2 regions of the Protofrankia sp. CiP1_Cm_nod3 genome follow, and region 1 is predicted to be linked to the other one. Evidence: riboswitches for the same ligand, from Rfam matches in the RefSeq annotation. Region 1 holds a riboswitch; the other holds the start of a gene.
The links. A riboswitch is a leader RNA that binds a small molecule or an ion and turns the genes downstream of it on or off. The one in region 1 is predicted to bind S-adenosylmethionine.
Positions count from the first base shown of each region.

Region 2: another riboswitch for S-adenosylmethionine. It lies ahead of AC5LUJ_RS06480 (aminotransferase class V-fold PLP-dependent enzyme); the one in region 1 lies ahead of thrC (threonine synthase).

Region 1 covers NZ_CEVIVD010000136.1:190-4,128, reverse strand. Annotated here, with positions in the region: partial or broken gene AC5LUJ_RS19725 (trehalose-6-phosphate synthase) at 1-647, opposite strand, end outside; gene AC5LUJ_RS19720 (HAD family hydrolase) at 962-1,777, opposite strand; gene AC5LUJ_RS19715 (glucosyl-3-phosphoglycerate synthase) at 2,048-2,842, opposite strand; SAM riboswitch class I at 3,051-3,168, shown strand; partial or broken gene thrC (threonine synthase) at 3,178-3,939, shown strand, end outside.
Region 2 covers NZ_CEVIVD010000020.1:301-7,071, reverse strand. Annotated here, with positions in the region: gene AC5LUJ_RS06515 (hypothetical protein) at 122-253, opposite strand; gene AC5LUJ_RS06510 (WhiB family transcriptional regulator) at 377-745, opposite strand; gene AC5LUJ_RS06505 (hypothetical protein) at 1,173-1,307, opposite strand; gene AC5LUJ_RS06500 (C40 family peptidase) at 1,391-2,551, opposite strand; gene AC5LUJ_RS06495 (rhodanese-like domain-containing protein) at 2,717-3,103, opposite strand; gene AC5LUJ_RS06490 (cysteine dioxygenase) at 3,124-3,777, opposite strand; gene AC5LUJ_RS06485 (VOC family protein) at 4,710-5,276, shown strand; SAM riboswitch class IV at 5,488-5,600, shown strand; partial or broken gene AC5LUJ_RS06480 (aminotransferase class V-fold PLP-dependent enzyme) at 5,636-6,771, shown strand, end outside.

The sequences.
Region 1 (3,939 bases):
GGCGCCCACGGTGTGTGACTGAAATGAGCGATCCGCAGGTCCGGGCGCAGCCTGCGCAGTTGCGCCGGCACCAGCGTCAGGTGGTAGTCCTGGATCAGGACGGCCGCGCCCGGCGCCGCCTCCCGGGCCAGCGCCTCGGCGAACATCGTGTTGTAGATCTCGTACGCCTGCCAGTCGCGCTGGAAGGCCGCGCCGAAGGAGGGCTGGGACGCCGACGCGTAGAGCAGGTGCAGGACGAACCACAACGTACGGTTGGCGACCGCGTTGTACGCCCGGTCGAAGACGACCCTGTCCACGTCGAGCATGTGGACGGCCGTGCCGCCGGTGTCATGGCCGGCAAGATCCAGACGGCCGTCCGGCGCCGACCGGGTGGCCCGCCGGTCCGCCTCGCTGATCGCCGCGCACACCCAGACCAGCCCACCACCGGCCCTGTCGCGCCCACCGGCCGGGCCGGTCCCGTCAGCCCCGTCGGCCGAGCCGGTCCCGTCAGCCTCGTCCGTCCCGCCGAGCCCACTGGCCGGCCCGGCGTCATCGCTGGCGACCGCGTGCAGGCCGCTGACCAGCCCACCGCCGCCACGGCGCACGACGAGCGACCCGTCGTCACCCGTCGTGAACGCCACCGGGCCGCGATTGGACGCGACAAGCACCCGGGCGGTCCCTCCAGCGGCCACGGGACGCGGCGTTTCATCGACCGACCGGGCATGACGCACCCTGCGAAGGGTAGTGCCTCGACAGCGGCCGCACCGCGGCCGTCACCGGCCCCCTGCCCACAGCTCCCCTGGCACCCATGACACGGGAGCTCTGGGCACCCCTGACACGGTGGTGCGGAACGGGGCCCAGCCCGCTCCGGCCCGGCGGATCAGCAGGCCGTGCGCCTGACGGCACCCTGACCGAGCGAGAGCTGTCCGTGGATCGTCCGGCTGACGTCACACCGTCCTGGCGCGTTCCGGCAGCCCGCGGATCAGACGGCGGCGGGCCGCGGCGTGGGCAGGACCGAGCGCACCGCGCTCACCCACCCGGCACCGAGGGTGCCGTCCTCCACGACGACGTTGCCGTAGCCGGGCAGCAGATCGACGAGGTCCGCATGGTGCAGCGCGTTCGCGACCAGGTGCATGCGGCCGACGTGGCCGGCCATGACCAGGTCGCTGGCGGAGTCCCCGATCGCGATCGCCTGCTCCGGGCGCAGCCCCCGGCGGGCCAGGTCGAAGGCCACCGCGGCTCCCTTGCTGACCCCGTCGGGCACCAGGTGGTAGACGTGCGGGACATCGTCCAGATCGGGCATGGTGGCCCGCGCGATGATGCCGTTGTCGCGCATGGTCAACCATGCGTAGCCTTCCGCGGCAAGCCACGCGTCGGCCTCGGCCACGTCGATGTTGCCCCGCAGCATGATGTCGATCTCACGGCCGCGGATCCAGGAGTGATGCGCCTCCAGGCGTCCCGGATACCGGGCGACCAGCGCCGTGACCAGCTCCTCGGGTATCCGGTCGAACGTCTCGGGCATGGCTCCGCGCAGGATCTGGCTGCTACGCCCGTGGTCCCAGCCGACGATGGCGCCGAGTTCGGCGATGAAGCCGTCCGCCCCGAAGATCGAGGCGGCCTCGGTGAGCTGAGGCCGGGTCCGCCCGCTGACCAGGACCAGCGCGATGCCGGCCCGGTGCAGGTCGATCAGGGCGTGCGCCGGGTCCAGGGTGACGGAGTGGTCCTCGCTGCGGAAGAAGCATCCGCGCGGCCCCACCATGGTCCCGTCGAGATCGGTATAGACGACCTGGACACTCATCGGTGCTGTCCTCCTGTTCACGCTGTTCGCGCTGTTCGTGGCGTCCACTCTGTTCGTGGCGTCCAGGCTGCTCATGGCGGGTGGGCGTTCGTGGCGGGGTGTTCGTGACATGTGGGACGGGGGCGCGGCGCGGGCGTTCCGTGGGGCCGTGCCGTGCCACGGCGCCGGGGCTGTCACCTGGTGGGGCCGCCCGTCCGGGATGATCCGCCTGTCCGGGGTGATCCGGGCCCTGCCCGTGGCGGCCCGCCCGGCGCGGCGGGGCCCGGTCAGTCAGCCGCTTTCCACCGGGCCGTGATACAGCCGGGCGTAGCGGGCGGCGTACTCCGGAACAGTGATCATAGGTGGCCGCTCCCGCACCACCACCTGATGGGTGCGCGGCTCCAGCCCGCTGTCACCGCGCCCGAACTGGGTCAGCGTCCCGCCGAGGGAGCCGGCGTGGACACCCAGCCTGCTCCACGCCGCGTGGATGATCTCCGCGGCCATCCGTCCAAGGGCCTCGTCGGACTGGTGGCGGTGGACCTTGCGGCCGACCTCGACCTGGGCGAGGGCGTCCACTCCCAGCAGCGAGAGCACGTCCACGACCTGGGCGAACTCGATGCCGTAGCCGGAGACGAACGGCAGCTGTTCGAGCAGGGCCCGCCGGCCGGCGAACTCACCGGCCAGCGGCTGCACCAGCCCGGCGAGCTGCGGCCAGTGCAGGTTGAGCAGGGGGCGCGCGACGAGTTCGGTGACCCGGCCGCCACCGCCGGGCAGCAGCCCCCCGGCCAGCGGCCGGTCGTAGGACGCCTTGACGTAGGAGACCGCGCACTCGGTCAGCAGCGGCCCGAGCAGCCCGGTGACCAGGCTCGCGTCGAAGTCCTCCAGATCGGCGTCGACGAAGACCACGATGTCCCCGGACGTGGCGTACAGGGACTTCCACAGGGCCTCGCCCTTGCCGGCGACCCGCCCGTAGCCGGTGAGGATGCGCTCCTCGGCGAACACCGCCGCGCCCGCGGCGGCCGCCTCGGAGGCGGTCGCGTCCACCGACCCCGGATCGATGACGACGATCTCGTCGACGAGAGGCACCGCGGCATAAGATCGCGGCGGACCGCCGAGACGATCGCGCCGACGGTGGCCGCCTCGTTCAACGCGGGCAGCACCACGCTGATCGGCCCTGCCTTACGGGCCAGTAGTTCCCCTGGTGAGAAGTCCCGCCCGTAGTACGTCCTATGCTCGAACCAACGGTATACGTCAGACCGCACACGGACTACAGTACGGACTGACAACCGCATACGGCTCATCCAGAGGGGCAGAGGGACCGGCCCAGTGAAGCCCCGGCAACCACCCGCATCAGTGCGTGGCAGGTGCTAATTCCGTCCTGAGACGCATCCGGCTCTCGGGAAAGATGAGGAGTTTCACAGATGACAGTCGCTCCCGAGCGCCTCGCAACGATCAGCCCGGACGTCGTCAATCCCGCGGTTGCCCTGTCATGTCGCCACTGCGGCGCCACCTATCCGCTCTCTCCGACGCATGTCTGTATCGAGTGCTTCGCCCCGCTGGAGATTGCCTACGACGACTCCGTGCTACGCCGGGTCACCCGGGAGTCCATCGAGGCCGGCCCCGCCAGCCTGTGGCGCTATGTCGGGCTGCTGCCCGCCGGCCACGACCCCGCGCGCCGGGTGTCGCTCGGCGCGGGCTGGACGCCGCTGCGCCCGGCCCCCCGCCTCGCCGCCGAGCTCGGGATGCGGACACTGTGGGTCAAGGACGACACCGCGAACCCCACCCACTCGTTCAAGGACAGGGTCGTGTCGGTGGCGCTGTCGGCCGCGCGCGAGCACGGGTACACCACGGTCGCCTGCGCGTCCACCGGCAACCTGGCCCAGTCGGTGGCAGCGCACGCCGCGTCCGCCGGGCTACGTTCGGTTGTGCTGATCCCGCATGATCTGGAGGACGGCAAGACCGTGTCGACCGCCGTCTACGGCGGCACGCTGGTCGCGATCGAGGGCAACTACGACGACGTCAACCGCCTGTGCAGCGAGCTCTCCGGCGAGTACGAATGGGCGTTCGTCAACGTCAACGTGCGGCCGTTCTACGCCGAGGGCTCCAAGACACTCGGCTACGAGGTCGCCGAACAGCTCGGCTGGCGGCTGCCGGAGCAGGTCGTGGTACCGATCGCGTCCGGG
Region 2 (6,771 bases), on a different contig from region 1:
GGAGACCGGCAGACACCCGGACGCCGCGACCGGGCGCGGGACGAGGCGACACGCAGCTCCTCCTCGGACGGCGACGACACGCAGCCTGCCCATCTCGGACCGGGGCGTCAATGGTTCTTTTCTACGCCCGCCGCGGGGCGCCCGCCTCGTCCGGCGGCATCTCGCCCGCATGGGAAGCCTCACGCACCCGGACGAGGGAAGCCTCGTCGGCCGTGCCGCGCCGGCCGGTGCCGCGCCGATCGTTGTCGATCATCGGTGCCCCGGCCATGGCGCCGGGCGAGGCACTCGCTCACATCGACGGCTCGCATCGACGGCGGTGCCTCACCCGAAGTGGTGAAAAATATCCTACGGTGGAGCTAGAAATCAGCCGTAAGGATCAGCTGGTCGCGTATGTGGAAAGCAGCAGGCGGTCGGCAAAGGCAAGGGCGTCGTCCGCGCTGAGCCGGCCGCGGGGAACCACGGAATTGCGTTCGTCCGAGGTAAGCCCGCCCCACACGCCGTGTTCCTCCTGGCGGAATAAGGCGGTCGCGAGACAGGCCCGCCGCACGGAGCAGCTGGCGCATACTTTCCGGGCCCGGGTTTCCGCCGCCGCCCGGGCCTTGGTGTTACGCCCGTCCGGCGGGAAGAACGCGTCGGGATCCCCGTCCCGGCAGGCGGCTTCCTGCCGCCAGTAGGCGGGCCAGCCAGCGCCGTAGGGCTGCGGCGGAAGGTCGCGTCCGGGCAGGACGGGTACGCCGGCGCTCATGAGATTCCGCCGATTCTGCCACTATCGAGGCACAATCCGGTCCGATGGTGGTAGGCGGCAGCGCTACCTGTAGGCAGCAGCCGCGGATGACTCAGCATGATGTCTCCTCGGGACGTCGCTTGCGGCGGGCATGACAATGCGCGGCAACGAGTGGATGTGTTGGAAAGCACACCGACTCCTCTGCTCGCGTGGAACCACAACCTCAGGGAGGGACGGAGCCAGGGTTGTCCGGCATGAATTGCGCACGCCTGGACACCCTCTTCGTCGGAAACGAACCCGTCTCGTCTCGTTAACCGAGGAACGTAGACGGCTCTCGACGGGATAGCAAGGGTTCCGGAACGCCCGCGTCCGCAGTATGTGCGAGACATCCGGTTCCGGCCGCGCTGATCGACGTTCCGTTGTCCAGTCGCAGCGTTGGGTATGCGTACTACCACTCGTAGTAGATGCCCGGTGGTGTCAAACCGGGCATCCTGGCTTCCCGCGCGCCCCCGGGGGGATCGGAGAGCGTGTTCCCGACGATCGCAAGGGTGAGCAGAATCACAACTATGATCGTCGGCGGCACGTGGCGCAGAGTCTACGGTCAGAGCGCCCAAGGTGATGGGATCATGTTTTCCGGCCGGCCGGAAGCTGCAGGTCCTCCGGTCTTCAGACCCGTCCGATGCGATAGTCGCCCGACCAGATGTCCTGGTACTGGACGTTGGTGCCGGGGCGACGCGAAACGATCATCTGCCCGTTCCCGGCGTAGATGGCATCGTGGTAGGCCTCCCCCTCGGCGTCGAGGAAGAAGACCACATCTCCCGGCCGGGCCTCGGCGGAGCCGACCGGCCGCAGCGCGGCGAACTGGTCGTAGGTGGTACGGGGAATCGAGACACCGGCCTGGGCGTACGCGTACTGGACCAGGCCGGAGCAGTCGAAGTCGTCCGGCCCGGCGGCACCGTAACGGTACGGTTTGCCGATCTGCCGCTCGGCGGCCGCGAGTGCCGCCGTCGCGGCCGAGGTGGACGCCCCCACCGGAACCGCTGCCGCCGCCGGAGTCACCACCAGCGTCGCTGTCGACGCCACTGCCGACACCACTGTCGACGTCACTGTCGGGGCTGTTGCCGGCGTGGGTGCCGCTACCGGTGAGGCTGGCGCGCCGAAGAGCGCATCCCAGGTCCGCGGGCCGACCACGGTGTCGATGGCCAGCCCGGCGCCGGCCTGGAAGGCGCGGACGCCGTGTGCGGTCCGCGGGCCGAACCACCCGTCGGCGAAGATCCCGAGCCGGATCTGGAGCCGCACCACCGGGTCACCCTGGCTTCCCCGGCGCAACGACCGGCCGGGGAACCCCCGCCCGCCAGCGGACGACTCCCCTCCGCTTCCAGAAGATTCCCATCCGTTATCAGAGGATCCCCATGCGCCCCCGGAGGATTTCCATACGTCATCAGAGGGATCCTGTCCGCTGCTGGAGGACTCCCCCCTGCCGCCGGCGGACGCCTGTCCGCCGGCGGCTGACGCCTGTCGGCTGCCGGTCGACTTCTGCTTGTCACCGGTATGCCGCTTCCCGCTGGTGGCGGACTTCTGCCCGGTGCCGCCGGTGGACTTCTGCCCGGTGCTGCCGGCGGGCTCCTGCCCGTCCGCCCAGGCCGTCGCCGCGGGCCCCTGCCCCGTCGGGGCGTCCAGGGCCGCGCCGGCCGCGGCGGGCGCGCCGGTGGCCGTCACGGTGGCCGCCCCGGCCGGGTGGGGCGTCAGGGCCACCGCGACAGCGACGGCGACGGCGCAGGAGACCGCGGTGATCGTGGGTGAGACCGTACGGCTCGAGATGGACATGCCATCACCCCTCTGCCGCCGTTCCGGGCAGATGGGGCCCGGCCCCGTCCGCGCGTGTGGCCGACACGGGGATGCGGACGGGCTTCGGCGGTCACCCCCGTTACTCACCGTGATAGTGAGCACCCTTACGCTAAGAGATCGTCCAAGACCTTTCAGTGAAGTTAGTTACTGAAGGTGACGATCTTCGTCGCTATAGGTGATTATCGGGAGGCCGCCGCGCTCCCAGGCGCGGAAGCCTCCGACGACGTCGGTGGCCTGGTGCAGGCCGAGATCCTGCAGGGACGCCGCCGCGAGGCTGGAGGTGTACCCCTCCGAGCAGATGATGATGACCTTGACATCGTCGCCGGTGGCCTGGGGGAGGCGCGCGTCGCTGGTAGGGTCCAGCCGCCATTCCAGGACGTTGCGTTCGATGATCAGCGCACCGGGGATGCCGCCCTCGGCGCCGCGCTGGGCCGCGGGCCGGATGTCGACCAGCAGCGCCCCGCCCGCCACCGCCGCCGCAGCCGTGGGCGGGTCGAGACGTTCCAGGCGGGCGCGTGCCCGGGCAAGCATCGCGTCGATCCGGCTGCCGTTCACGGCCGTCCTCCGCCCACGGCGACAACCCCCGCCACGTCCCCGCCAGCGGCCGTGGCGAGGCTGCCTGCGACAGCGCCGGCGCCGGCGGTGGCGGTGGCGTCGGCCGGCACGGCGTCGAACAGGCCGCCACCGGTCACGTTCGCGAACAGGAAGCCCTCGACCGCCTGCTCGGCGGCGTCCGGCGCGTACCGCATCGGCAGCTCCGGGGGGGAGTAGGCGTGGATGGTCGCGGCCGGGGCGCTCCCCGCGTTCCCCACCTTGTGGATGTGGTCGCGGCCGAATGTGGGCGACGCCTCCCGTTCGTGCCGCCGCCAGCCGCGCGGCCGCCAGTCCGCGTCACAGACGATCTCCGTGACGGGGCCCTGGACGACGGTCAGCGCGCCGAACGCGCCGCCGTGGTCGTGCGCGCGGGTGTACTGGCCCGGGCACCAGCTGATCAGCCACACCTCGACCGACCCGGACAGCACGAGCCGGGTGTACCAGCGGTTGACCGGGTCGTGGCGCAGGATCGCCGACCATATCCCGGTCGCGGCACCGAGAGAGCGGGTCAGCGCGGCCAGCACATGCGGTCCCACCGTTTCGTTCTCGTCCCCCAGCAGGAAATCCGGCACCAGGTCGGTGCCCGCGAGTCGTGGATGGATGAGTGGCATGCTCGGCTCCCTGTCGGCACGGGCGGAAAGCGCTACGGATGGAGAGCTGTACGGGTGGAAAAACGGCTCCTCGCAGTGCACCGGAAACTGTGTTCATCCGATCACCAGGAGTTGTTGCCAGTGGTGGCCCAGTGCAGCCGCGAGCCGTCTGCCAGCCTCGCGGCTTGGGTACCGACAGGGCCCTGACCTGGCTCTTCGGCGACGAGCGCCACGCCGACCGCGCCCGCGGCGAGGCGGCTGGGCCGCAGACCGTCACCGTGTACTCGCCAGTTCTGTAGTCGTCTGATTACATTTTCCAGCGAGCTGTGAAGAGCCGGAAAAACAGCGCGATTACATTTTTTCGCGTCGCCGGCGGCCCCTCGGAGCCGCCGGCGACGCGGGCGGCGGCATGCCCTTCGGCGCTCCCGCCGGCGCTCCTGTCGTCGCTTCCGGGCGGCGTTCCCGGCGCAACCGCCGCCGCCGGGAGAAATCGGCCGGCTGACAGCCGGGTGCGCTCGACGAACCGAAAACGCGCCAGGGCCCGGACGGATGCTCGGGGTGGGCGGGCTCAGACGGTCCGGCGACGCGCCGGTGTGACCGGCTGGCCTGAGATGACGTGAGCGGAACCGGCGCCGTGGCGCCCGTCCACGGTTGTCAGCGCATCCCGCGCGGGCCGCACCCGCCGGTACACGCCGCGCTGGCCACAAGCACCTGGTCGATCACGCGGTCGCTGTGCGGCAGAAAGCGGCGGGATGCCATGCCCGGCACTGTACAACCGATCCGCCGTCACAATCCTCGTTCATTCCTGTACACCCGCTCCGACGCCCCGCCCGGGCCGCCCCGCGCGTTCCCGGCAACATCCTCCCGATCATCCGTCCCGCGCTGTCCCGCCAGCCGTGAGACATCGCAGAACCCGGAACTCCCGACGTCCACCACCCTCCGGATATGGGCTCGTGACCGCCGTCGCGAACGGGCCACCGGGCGGGATGAGACGGTTCGCGGAGATCCGCCCGGAAAGCCGTCCCGCGCCGGGGAAAGCGGTCGGATACCTTCCGCTCATGGAGCAGCGGATCAGCCTGATCACACTGGGTGTCGGGGACGTGGGACGCGCCCGGGCGTTCTACGAGCGGCTGGGCTGGCAGGGCCAGGAGCTCGAGGAGACCGTGTTCTTCCAGGCCGGCGGCACCGTGCTGGTGCTCTGGGGACGCGACAGGCTGGCCCGCGACTGCGGTATCGCCGAGGGAAGCGCCGCCACGGGGAGCACCGCCGGGCGGGCGGACGGGTTCGGCGGTGTCGCGCTCGCGCACAACGTCCGCTCCAGGGCGGAGGTCGACGACGTCATCGCGGCGGCGCAACGGGCGGGGGCCACGGTCACCCGTCCCGCGGCCGAGACGTTCTACGGCGGCTACGCGGGGGTCTTCACCGACCTCGACGGCCACGTCTGGGAGATCGCCCACAATCCCGGTCTCCCGTTCGCCGCAGACGGCTCGATCATCGTCCCGGACCTCGGCGGCCCGTGACCGCTGCCGCCGGGACGGGCCGTCCGGCGGCTCCCGCCCGGCGTGGCCGCGGGCGGGAGCCGCGTCCTGTTCGGCGGGGTCCGGCCGGGTTCCCGGCCGGGGCGCCCAGCTCCTGATCGGTGATGCGGCCGGTGGAGGGGTCCGGGGGCCGTCCGCCGGAGCTGGCGCCACCGCCGGGCACGTGTCCGACATCCCCGGTATGCTCGGCACAGGTCATGAGCGCCAGCGTCAAGCCCCGGCTTGCTGGCCGGCAACCCTCCTCCGCGGTGGGGTGCCCCGGGTGAGGACCAGGCCGTAGCCGCGTGGCTGCGGTAAGCGCGGACCCGCCTTCCGGGTCCGGTGGACCCGTGAGGAGTGCTGTGACCGCCCCTGCCGCCATCCAGACCCCCGTCCGTCCGCGGCCGGGGGAGCCGTCTGCCGTGGCCGTGGACGGCGTCGCCGCCAGCGCCCAGCCGCTGCCGGTGGGGCCGCTGCTGCCGGTCGTCGGCGCGGATCTGCGCGTTCCGCTCGTCCAGGGCGGGCAGGAGCGCTACGCCAACCTCGACTACGCCGCGTCCGCCCCGTGCCTGTCCGCCGTGGCGGCCAGGGTGGAGGAGATCCTGCCGTTCTACGCCAGCGTCCACCGCGGCGCCGGCTACGCCTCCCAGGTGACCACGGCGCTGTACGAGTCGGCGCGCGGGACGGTCGGCGCCTTCGTCGGCGCGCGGCCCACGGACGTCGTGGTGTTCACCCGCAACACCACCGACGCGCTCAACCTGCTCGCCCGCTGCCTGCCCGGGACGGCGGCCGGCGGCCATCCGGACGACAGCCCGGGCCGCGGGGCGGACGCCGGCCGCTCGGACGGCGACGGCCGGGCGGGGGACGCCGGCCCTGGCGACGTGCTGTTCCTCGATGTCGAGCATCACGCGAACCTGCTGCCCTGGCGTGCCGTCCGGCACCGCTGCCTGCCGGCCGCGGGCACCGTCGGCGCGACCCTCGACCGTCTCCGGCGGGCGCTGGCGCACCGGCCGGCCTGCCTCGTCGCCGTGACGGGCGCGTCGAACGTGACCGGCGAGGTCGTCCCCGTCGCCGAGATCGCCAGGATCGCGCACGCCCACGGCGCGCGGATCGTCGTGGACGCCGCGCAGCTGGCGCCGCACCGCCGCGTCGACATGGCCGCCTGGGACGTCGACTACGTCGCGCTGTCCGCCCACAAGCTCTACGCGCCCTACGGCGCCGGGGCGCTGATCGGCCGCGCGGACTGGCTCGACGCCGCGCCGCCGTACCTCGCCGGCGGCGGTGCCGTGGCCGGCGTGACCGGCACCACCGCCACCTGGAAGGCCGCCCCGGAGCGGCACGAGGCGGGCTCCCCCAACTCGCTCGGCGCGGCCGCCCTGGCCGCGGCCTGCCAGGTGCTGGCCGCGCTCGCGCCCGGCGCCCTCGAGCGCCACGAGGCCGCGCTGCGTGACCATCTTGTCGCCGGGCTGTCCGGGCTGCCAGGTGTGGAGATCCCGCG